Regions from separate parts of the Shewanella sp. BF02_Schw genome, predicted to be linked through region 2. Evidence: predicted binding sites of a transcription regulator. Region 2 holds the regulator's gene; the other holds the start of a gene.
What was found. Region 2 encodes ArgR, which controls arginine synthesis, uptake and breakdown. Its sites were predicted from a motif close to ANTGAATANNTATTCANT; they were not measured.

Region 1 (5,582 bases), on a different contig from region 2:
CTGGGTCATCAGCATGTGAACGGCTTGAATTACAGTTAATTGATCGCCATTGCGAAGGCTGTTTTCGATAATTAGATCACTGCTTTAGCCTTATTTAATGGGATATTTGATATAATAACACCATGAAATTAAGCCCTGATAACTTACCCAATGACGTTGATTTACTTAAGCAATTATTGCTTGAGACGTTGGCGGCTAAAGACGCTGAAATCGCCGAACTTAAACACTCTGTGCAGCGTTTGCTTGAACAATTTCGCTTAGCCCAGCAACAACGTTTCGGCGCCAGCAGTGAAAGCCATGACTATCAAGGTGAGTTGTTTAACGAAGCAGAAGTGACGGTTGATGAGCCTGTTGAATTAACAGCAGATGCTGACGCGCCTGTGTCACCTAAACAGCGCGCCAAGCGTAAATTACTGCCTAAAGACCTGCCACGTGAAGTGATTATCCATGACATCAGTGATGAAGATAAGCAGTGTGAGTGCTGTGGTCATGAGCTGGCGTTAATGGGCCAAGACAGTAGTGAGAAGCTGAAGTTTATTCCGGCGAAAATCAGTGTGATTGAGCACGTTAGATTAAAATACAGCTGCAAGCATTGTGAGACTAAAGGACCCCAGGCCAATATCAAACAAGCGCCCGTGCCAGTCAGTCCTATCCCTAAAAGCGTGGCGACGCCAAGCTTGTTAAGCCAGCTCATTACCAGTAAATATCAGTACGCATTACCCCTTTACCGGCAAGAAACCTTATTCAAGCAACACGGTATCGCCTTAAGCAGGCAAACCATGGCGGATTGGATGATGAAATCTGCAGCGCTGTTCAAGCCCTTACATGATTTACTGCACCAACATCTATTAACACAAGATGTCATCCACGCCGATGAGACCACGCTCAAAGTGATTAACGATGAGCGAGTAAAATCCTATATGTGGGTGTATTGCGCTGGCGCGGATAAACCAAGCACTGAGCCTCGATATCAAGGTTTGCGCAATATCGTACTGTACGACTATCAAGACGGTAGCCGCGCGGGCACCTGCGTGAGCCGTTTTCTGGCCACCGAGCAAACGGTATTTAATGGTTATTTACAAGTCGATGGTTACGCGGCTTATCAGCAGGCAAACAATAAACTGGTCGGTTGTTGGGCTCATGCGCGGCGTAAATTCAAAGAAGCGCTAATAGCACAAGGCAAGCCCAAAGTAGGCAAAATCAGTAAAGCGGATATGGCATTGAGCATGATAGCCAAGCTGTACCGTATTGAAACCCAAATACAAGCACTGAGCCTGGAAGAGCGATTGTATTTTAGGCGCACCCACTCACGTGCTCAACTGGGGTTATTTAAGCAATGGTTGGATAAATCAGTGCAGCAAGTATCAAAGGAGAGTCCGCTAGGCAAAGCCATCCATTACAGCCTCAATCAATGGTCAAAGCTGAGTTGTTACACGCAAGACAGTCGACTCAATATCGACAACAACCGTGCAGAGCGGGCAGTAAAACCGTTTGTGATAGGGCGTAAAAACTGGCTATTCAATCACAACCATCGCGGCGCTGAGGCGAGTGCAATTTTGTACAGCATCATAGAAACGGCTAAAGCGAATGGACTCATCCCGTTCGATTACATCGAACACTGCTTAGAACAATTATCCTACCTTAAATGCGATCTCAACAGCCTTTTACCCTGGCAGGTTAAGCTAGACAAGGCGTAGTTCGCCGGACGCTTACCTTTATCTCATAAAATTTGATTTTCACATCTTTATTCACTTATTACTCATGTCATGTTTAATCATCTATTTCATCAATTTGTTAAACCAATAAAGTGTGAGTGATTTTTATCATTGAATTATGAATTTGTTAATTTCAAAGTGAATATAGTGATTTTATTGATGATTCATCAGGTTATTATCATTTTTTTTGTATTTTATTGATTTTGTTTAATTGGTTCTCTCTATTTTGGTAAGACCAATTTACAAAAAGATAGCATTGTTGGTGTAAATTGTTTATATTTTGTGACAGGATTTTAGGTTTACAAACTCAGTTTGCGGTTTTTACCATGAAATACACCTTCATTGAATAAGCGTTGAGTTTGAATATTTATGCTTCTTGAGTAGTCAAGTTATGTCTGTAGTCGTTAAGGATGTTGTTGTCTTGGTGCACGTTTTGTGACATTGCACCGTGATAGCACATTGAGGGACGGTACAGAATAGTCAACGTATTGGTTTGATGTTTAACAGATAAAGTGAGGACACATGACATCGATATCTGAGCAGTTATCCGATGCGCTAGGCATTATGGTAATGGGCATGGGTTTAGTATTTATTTTTTTGAGTATCTTAATCATCGGTATTGGCATTGTTGCCAAGCTTTTTCCGGCCCCAGTAGAGGTTCCTACGCTAGCAACGGTAAGTGCTAATGTGCCTAAACATACCGTCTTAGACCCTAAGCTGGTTGCCGCTATTACCTCTGCGATACATCAATACCGCGCGAAATAAATTTGGAGTCATTATGAGCAAGCCATTAGCATTAACCGATGTCGTCCTGCGTGACGCACATCAATCATTATTGGCAACACGTTTACGTATTGACGATATGTTACCTATAGCACCGTTATTAGATAAAGTAGGCTTCTGGTCACTTGAGTCTTGGGGCGGCGCAACTTTTGATTCATGCATTCGTTATTTAGGCGAAGATCCATGGGATCGTATTCGCGAATTGAAAAAATCCATGCCTAATACCCCGCAACAAATGTTGCTTCGAGGCCAAAATTTATTAGGTTATCGACATTATGCCGATGATGTCGTTACGCGTTTTGTAGAACGAGCTCATACCAATGGCGTTGATGTATTTCGTATCTTCGACGCAATGAATGATGTCCGTAATCTTGAAACCGCGGTTAAAGCGGTTAAAAACGTGGGCGGCCATGCCCAAGGCACCATTTCATTTACCACTAGCCCTGTTCACAACATTGATACTTGGGTTGATATGGCTAAACGCCTAGAAGACATGGGCGCAGATTCTTTATGTATTAAAGATATGGCGGGTTTACTTAAGCCAATGCAAGCTTATGACCTCATTAGCCGCTTAAAATCACAAACGGACTTAATGGTGTCGATGCATTGTCATGCAACAACGGGCCTAAGCAGCGCTACATATCAAAAAGCGATTGAAGCGGGCGTTGATGTGCTTGATACGGCAATATCTTCAATGAGCCAAACCTACGGCCACAGCGCTACCGAAACGTTAGTGGCAATGGTTGAAGATACCGACAGGGCAACCGGTTACGATATGGTGTTGCTAGAAGAGATAGCAGCCTATTTTCGTGAAGTGCGTAAAAAATACGTCCGTTTTGAAGGTGCACTAAAAGGCATTGATTCACGTATTTTACGTGCTCAAGTACCTGGCGGCATGCTAACCAATATGGAAAATCAATTAAAAGAGCAGGGCGCAGCAGACAAAATGGATGCCGTGCTTGAAGAGATCCCGCGGGTACGTGAAGATCTTGGTTTCTTACCTCTCGTTACCCCAACATCGCAAATTGTTGGCTCACAGTCGGTGATCAATGTGCTGATGGGTGAGCGTTACAAGTCGATGACCAAAGAGACCGAAGGTGTACTAAAAGGCGAATATGGTGCGACGCCAGCGCCAGTTAATGCAGAACTACAAGCCAGAGTGCTAAAAGGCGAACAGCCAATTACGTGTCGCCCAGCCGATTTAATTGCACCAGAATTAGATAAGTTACGTGTCGAGCTTGCCGAAGCCGCCAAAGAGCAGGGCTTTAGTTTAGCTGCAGAATCAGATGACGATGTAATGACTTATGCGTTGTTCAATCAAATTGGTCTTAAGTTTCTTAAAAATCGCGGCAATCCGGATGCGTTTGAACCTGTCCCAAGTGCAGATGATTTACAAGTGGAAGCCGATAAAGGCCCACAAACCTATACCGTCGATGTCGATGGTCAACATTTTGTGGTTGAAGTGAGTGAAGGTGGTGAGATTGGTCACATCGCGCCAGCATCAGCTGCATCTATTACGGCAGCGTCTGCAACGGTCGCCTCAGCGCCTACGGGTGAGATTAAGTGCACCATGGCCGCGCCGTTATCGGGAAATATTTTCAAAGTGTTAGTCAGTAATGGTCAAGCGGTTAAAACCGGTGAAGTGATCATTATCCTGGAGGCGATGAAAATGGAAACCGAAATTCGTGCTCAACAAGATGGTGTTGTAACTCAGTTAGCGGTTAAGCAAGGTGACAGTGTAACTGTAGGTTCAACATTGTTGTCATTAGCATAAGAGGTCGAAATGGAAGGATTATTGGCTTTTTGGGCTGAAACGGGTGTCGCTAACTTTACTGGTGGCCAACTGCTAATGATGGCTGTTGGTTGTTTATTGTTATTTCTAGCGATAATTAAAGGATTTGAACCGTTATTGTTATTACCTATCGGATTTGGCGCCATATTAGCCAACATTCCTAATGCAGGTTTTACCGATGAAGGTGGCTTACTGTATTACGCTTACCATGTCGGGATTGAGACTGGGGTATTCCCATTGCTCATCTTCATGGGGGTGGGTGCATTAACTGATTTTGGTGCGCTAATTGCTAACCCTAAAACACTATTGTTAGGGGCTGCGGCGCAATTTGGGATTTTTGCCACTTTACTTGGTGCTATTGCCTTAAATTGGGTACCTGGGTTTGAGTTTAGTATGCAAGATGCTGCAGCTATTGCCATTATTGGTGGAGCAGATGGTCCAACGGCAATTTTCTTAGCCTCTAAACTAGCGCCTGAATTGTTAGGGGCGATTGCTGTTGCTGCATACTCATACATGGCGTTAGTGCCATTAATTCAGCCGCCGATCATGAAACTGCTAACCACTAAAGCCGAACGTGAAATTAAAATGGAACAATTGCGTGAAGTCAGTAAGAAAGAGAAAATTATCTTTCCACTGATGGTGCTAGGGTTAACCATTTTATTTTTACCTGCAGCAACCCCATTAATTGGCATGTTCTGTTTGGGCAATTTAATGCGCGAATCGGGCGTAGTGGATCGTTTATCGAAAACGGCGCAAAACGAGTTAATCAACATAGTGACTATCTTTTTAGGTCTTGCTGTTGGGTCTAAGCTATCAGCAGATCAATTTCTGCGTATCGAAACGCTAGGTATTTTAATCCTTGGCGCGGTTGCGTTTAGTATTGGTACTGCTTCTGGGGTATTGATGGCTAAATTAATGAGTAAGCTCTCTGGCGGAAAAATTAACCCACTTATCGGTGCAGCAGGCGTTTCTGCTGTGCCAATGGCTGCACGAGTAGTGAATAAGGTAGGTTTAGAGGCTAACAACCAAAACTTCTTACTCATGCATGCTATGGGACCTAACGTAGCAGGTGTGCTAGGCAGTGCTGTTGCTGCAGGTGTTTTGCTGGCAGTACTAGGCTAAAACTTATCAGATGATTCAAAAGCCAATGCCTTTGCGTTGGCTTTTTTGTTTTTATCTACTGGTACAAAATTACTTATACCTCTTTTGATGCATATTGGTGCACTTAAACTGTTTTATTGCACTGTAGTAGCATTACGTTATTTAATTGTTAAAATTAAAGTTATTCAAAA
Region 2 (5,582 bases):
CGGGCTTACAAGCCATTAGCCAAGGTTGCATCAGCATCAATGGGCAAACGCTGAGTGGTGATGGTGTGTTTGTTGCGAGCGAGCAACGTGGTGTCGGCATGATTTTTCAAGACTATGCCTTATTTCCGCACTTAACCGTGGCAGACAATATCTTATTTGGGGTTAACGAACTCAATCGTACTGCGCGGTTAGCTCGATTAGAAGAAATGCTCGAGTTGGTTAAATTAACCGGGTTGGCATCGCGTTACCCGCATGAATTATCAGGTGGTCAACAGCAACGAGTGTCGATTGCACGTGCATTAGCATATCAACCAGAATTATTATTGCTAGATGAACCTTTTTCCAATATCGATGCGCAAGTTCGTAACGATATGATGTTAGAAATTCGCGCCATATTGAAACAACGTAATGTCAGTGCCGTGTTTGTGACTCACAGTAAAGATGAAGCATTTGTGTTTGCAGATAAACTGGCTTTATTTAAGGATGGCGCCATTATTCAGCATGGTAAAGCCGAAACCTTATACAGTGCACCAACTGATCGCTACGTTGCCGACTTTTTAGGCGCAGGTAATTATTTACCTGTTACGGTCACCTCCAGCCATCAAGTGCACTATTCTTTGGGCGATCTTAGCAGCACAGAAGCATTGTCTTTACCTGTTGGCAGCCAAGGGCAATTATTATTGAGACCACAGCAAATTGAGTTACATCCTTGTATCAATGGCCGAGGATGCATTGTCGAAAGGCATTTCCTTGGTACGGTATGTCATTATCAGGTCCAAATTGGCGATGATATTTTGGACGTCAGTAGCCAATCAACGACGTTAATGCCCGGTCAACGAGTGGACATAAATATTACAGCGCATCCACTGGTGATTTTTAATTAACTATCAATGCTGTAATTTTAATTGTCCAGCCTGTAGTGAACCTTAGTTCGGGGAAAGTGGTTATCAAATTACCCTTTGTTTGCTAAAAGTGTTGCTAACAGTGTTTTATTAACTTGTAATAACGCTGCTTTAAACACCCCAGCAATAAGATACTTACCTCATGCTTGCAAAATAATTGCTAATTTTGCGATGACATAGGCTAAATATCTGATTTAGGGCTTACTTTTTGGCCCTTAACTCTAGTGAGTTCGTTAACAATTGTAATGAATGATCAAGCTGTTATCTGCACGAATATGAATACAATATGTATTACAAACGGGCTAAATGTGAGTACACTTCAAGTAATTTAAATTTGATTAAGTTAATCTAATGATTAGCTTAACTGGTAAGAGATGTTAATCGCCGTCGAATAACATCAAAACGTTAAATTATCACCGTTTAGGCCGACATTTAGTATTAAGATGGATGAAGTTAATATGGGTAACCAAGTTATGCCTCGTGAACAGTTAGGAATTTGCGCAGAAGGGAATTTACACAGTGTGTACTTGATGTTTAATGCCAACGATGGTGTTGAAGATCAGTTACGCCCATCTATTGCTAATGTAGCGCAGTATATTTATGAACTCACGGATCAATATGCCGACAGTGCTTTTAATGGCTTTGTGGGTATTGGGGCTAATTTTTGGGATACCTTTTATCCAGAATCTCGCCCTGCATTATTAAAACCTTTTCCGGCCATGAGTGAAGGTAACCGTGATGCACCTGCAATGGAATATGATCTGTTTATTCATATCCGTTGTGATCGCTATGATATTTTGCATCTTGTCGCCAATGAAATAAACCAAATGTTTGAAGATTTGGTCGAGTTAGTCGATGAGGAACGTGGCTTTCGCTTTATGGACAGTCGTGACTTAACAGGTTTTGTTGATGGTACTGAAAACCCTAAAGGACGCCATCGTCAACAAGTTGCACTTGTCGGTGATGAAGATCAAGAATTTGTCTCTGGTAGTTATGTTCATGTCCAAAAATACATGCATAACTTAAGTAAGTGGCATCGTTTACCGCTTAAAAAACAAGAAGATATTTTTGGTCGTACCAAAGTTGATGATATTGAGTATGAATCAGAAGATAAGCCATTAACCAGCCACACAAAACGAGTTAACTTAAAAGATCCACACGGTAACGCATTAGAAATTTTACGTCAAAGCATGCCATATGGTTCGATTAGAGAACAAGGATTGATGTTTATTTCAGTATGTCGTACACCGGATCACTTCGAACAAATGCTCCGCAGTATGGTGCACGGTGATGGTCACGGGAATCATGATCATTTGATGTTGTTTACTAAAGCGCTGACTGGATCGTCTTTCTTTGTGCCATCATTGGATTTTTTAACTCAATTTGATGATGCGTAAACGCCAGTTTTAGGTAATAAAAAAGCAATGCCATGGCATTGCTTTTTTATTGAAATGGTTTTTTATTCACTATAGTTGAATAAAGATCTAACCGTTTCTAATGTCTCATCAATGGTTTTAATACTTGCTGGACAGATGAAAATAGTATCATCACCGGCAATAGTACCTAATATCCCTTCTGGTTTGCCTATTGAGTCGAGCAAACGGGCGATTAATTGCGCAGCACCAGGGCTAGTTCTTACCACGATCATGGCTTGGTTATGATCGACATCCAATACCAAATTTTTAACTGGGCTACCCGCAGTAGGTACGCCTAGCTCGGCAGGGAGGCAATACACCATCTCTTGCTTAGCGTTGCGAGTGCGTACAGCACCAAATTTGCTGAGCATACGTGATACTTTAGATTGATTAATATTACCGAATCCTTCGGCTTGAAGCGCATTAACAATCTCGCTTTGGCTTCCAAAACGTTCTTCTTTGAGAATCGCTTTAAAAGTGCGTACGAGCTCATCCTGATTTCTTGTCGCTGGCATAGTGATAATTCATCTTATAGTTGTTATTCAAAAATCTAGCACATTTTGAATAGATTGACTTATTAAGTCAAGAAAGAATCAGATTTATTGAATAAAAATTCATTTTTTAATGGAACTTTAAACTGACACTAATAACTAATCCGGCGACTCATTTAAACCATAGGCTTTAGGATAAGGGTAACGATTGTTTTGTCAGTACCAATAGCGTATCACCATTTATAGACAATAGATTGAGTTTTCCTTTAGAGAAATCAACTTGTTCTACCAATGAAATCGCTTGCATCAGTTCAGCTTCTTGGGTGATTAAACTATCGATACAGGCTTTCATAGTCGAACCTGATGGTGCAAGTTGAAGCAAGTGACCTTGTTGGGCGTAACGACCAAAAAATTGATTACAACTATTATTACCTGTCAGTTCACCGTTTGGAGCAAAAACTAAATTTGCTGGGCTATTATTAATGGTAGGAGTGTCGAGGACGACTTCTACATGCCAAGTACCAATTAATTGTTCATTTGAGACAATTTGAGTGTGGCTTTGACAAGCACTAAGGCCTAAAAATATAACAGTGGCGCCGAGAATATGCTTTATCATGTTGAGAGATTTCCATATACCAAAAAATTGCCGTTATTCTACTACTTGAGTGTGAATAAGAGCGTAAATAATTGTAATGTTTTGGATTAATGAACATTATTTAACGTATTAAAGAGTCGCAAATGATCAAATTAGTTAAAGTGTTACATTTCGTCGGTTTAATCATGTTGTTGGTGGGTGTCGGCTTATATTGGCAAAGTGATATCGGTCAACAAGTCAGTGGGATGTTGGTCATTGCTTCACTCATTGGCGTGGGAACACTAATTATGTCTCCGCTGCCCGTTGCGCTAGTGATAGAATGGGCTAAGAAACAATCTCCCAATTCAGGGTCAAAGGAATAATCATTGTCATTTATTATCCGTAAGGCGTTATTAACCGATGTTGCTGCTATTGTGCAGTTAGAACGAGCCCATGTTGATGATGAGTTGGTAGGTTCAAATAGCCAACTTCATGCTCATTCATTTACCAAAGCAGAGGTGAGCCAGTTGATAAATCAACATTGGTTTATCGTAGCTGAAGAGCAAGGGGTGATCATTGGATATGTGATGGCGGCAAAATGGTCATTTTTTTCCTCGCAACCATTGTACCGACATATTATTCAAAAACTTAAGTTTGCCGATTTAAATGGACAAGCTTTATCGACGACTAACACGTGCCAATATGGACCCGTTTGGATACAAGAATCAAAACGCGGCCAGGGAGTTTTTTCGGCGCTGGTTACCGAATTAAAAAAACAAGTGGCAGATACCTTTCCATTTATGGTGACGTATGTTGCCGCTGACAATGCGCGTTCGTTGGCAGCACATCAACAAAAAGCCGCAATGACAGAGATTGATCAATTTCGTTTTGAACAACGTGATTATTGTTTACTGGCCACAGCTAATATTACGTGATCGTTATACTAAGGGGTGTTGATAAAGTGGTTATTTATGAGGAATATTATGAGTACTAACTTTGAAGCACTCTTTTCACCCTATTTGGATTTAAGATTATCTGCATTTGACAATATGAAGCTAATAGCCGCGGTGTTGACTGATGCGACAGAGTTGTATGAGTGTGTTGAAGCCGATTTACAAAATCCAGATGATCCGCAATTGCAGCTATCGGGGTATTTTGTGCGCTGGCAAGACATGTGGCTATTTTGTGGCGTAACCAATAATTATCAAGCAGCGATTACGCTATTTACCGATGTCGAGCGGATTAACTTAGCGTCTATCAGTGTCAAAGTAGTGCCCGTAATGACAATGCAACAAGTGTCGTTTATGTGTATTGAAAGTTCACATTTCGATCATTGTTAACGAGTTCGATCACCTTGTACTTATGCTGACTTAGTTTGATTACGCTTAAGTCTATTTGGGCTAAATTTATTGGTGTGCAATAGCCTTGAGAGGCTTTAATACGATCTAGATTTTGTCTGAGTTTGGCTCATTGATCTTATTGAGTTAGATTATTAATCTAGATTATTTATCGGGATCATTGAGCTGCATCAACACTAGTGGTCGTTGTTCACTGTGATAGCGACGATACAACTGAGTGATGTCTGCTGGTATCGCTGATAAATCATTTTGACCTATCACGACATTTTGATCTATAACGATAAAGTGCTGCTGTTGATATAAGCCAATTAACCACGGATGAGCAAACAAGAAGCAATTTTTAGCGGTTAATTTGGGCGCGATAAATTTCAATAACTGAGTTGAAAGCTGTTGTCCACGGTAGTCAGGGTGAACCAATAATCCATTGATTAATTGATATTGGCCAATAGGTTTAACTCTTACCGCAGCGATTATTTTTTGCTGGCTTACATCAACTTCATCAGTAGCTGGTGGGCTTAGATGATGAATGACAGCCACAGACTCTTTCTGAGCTAATCGAGCATACGGCATATGTTGACGATAGAATAACTTGATTGCAGACCACTGTTTAATGGCTGGCAAGTTAATGGCTGGAATGTTAGTAACAGGGCTGTTTATCGCACAGGGGTTAGTTGCCGTTGATGGCTGGTGGTTTGCTGTTATCTTTGTGTTTAGCCAAGTGGGTTGATACATAATCTGAGCCATTGTTGAGATTAAATGTTGAGATTAAATGTTTAGATCAAATCATTGTATTGCCAATGATAGATAAAATAAAACCGCCAGTTGGCGGTTTTATTTTTTAT

Region 1: a site for ArgR is predicted at 2,074-2,091, ahead of HNW13_RS02210 (OadG family transporter subunit). Genes of this name have one in related genera too.

What each region holds. Positions count from the first base shown of each region.
Region 1 covers NZ_JABKAW020000001.1:462,817-468,398, forward strand. Annotated here, with positions in the region: gene tnpB (IS66 family insertion sequence element accessory protein TnpB) at 1-39, shown strand, start outside; gene HNW13_RS02205 (IS66 family transposase) at 123-1,697, shown strand; gene HNW13_RS02210 (OadG family transporter subunit) at 2,238-2,480, shown strand; gene oadA (sodium-extruding oxaloacetate decarboxylase subunit alpha) at 2,494-4,272, shown strand; gene HNW13_RS02220 (sodium ion-translocating decarboxylase subunit beta) at 4,282-5,412, shown strand.
Region 2 covers NZ_JABKAW020000007.1:181,574-187,155, forward strand. Annotated here, with positions in the region: gene HNW13_RS20750 (ABC transporter ATP-binding protein) at 1-884, shown strand, start outside; gene HNW13_RS20755 (Dyp-type peroxidase) at 1,361-2,299, shown strand; gene argR (transcriptional regulator ArgR) at 2,362-2,832, opposite strand; gene HNW13_RS20765 (META domain-containing protein) at 2,999-3,424, opposite strand; gene HNW13_RS20770 (hypothetical protein) at 3,547-3,765, shown strand; gene HNW13_RS20775 (GNAT family N-acetyltransferase) at 3,769-4,317, shown strand; gene HNW13_RS20780 (hypothetical protein) at 4,366-4,722, shown strand; gene HNW13_RS20785 (GNAT family N-acetyltransferase) at 4,885-5,361, opposite strand.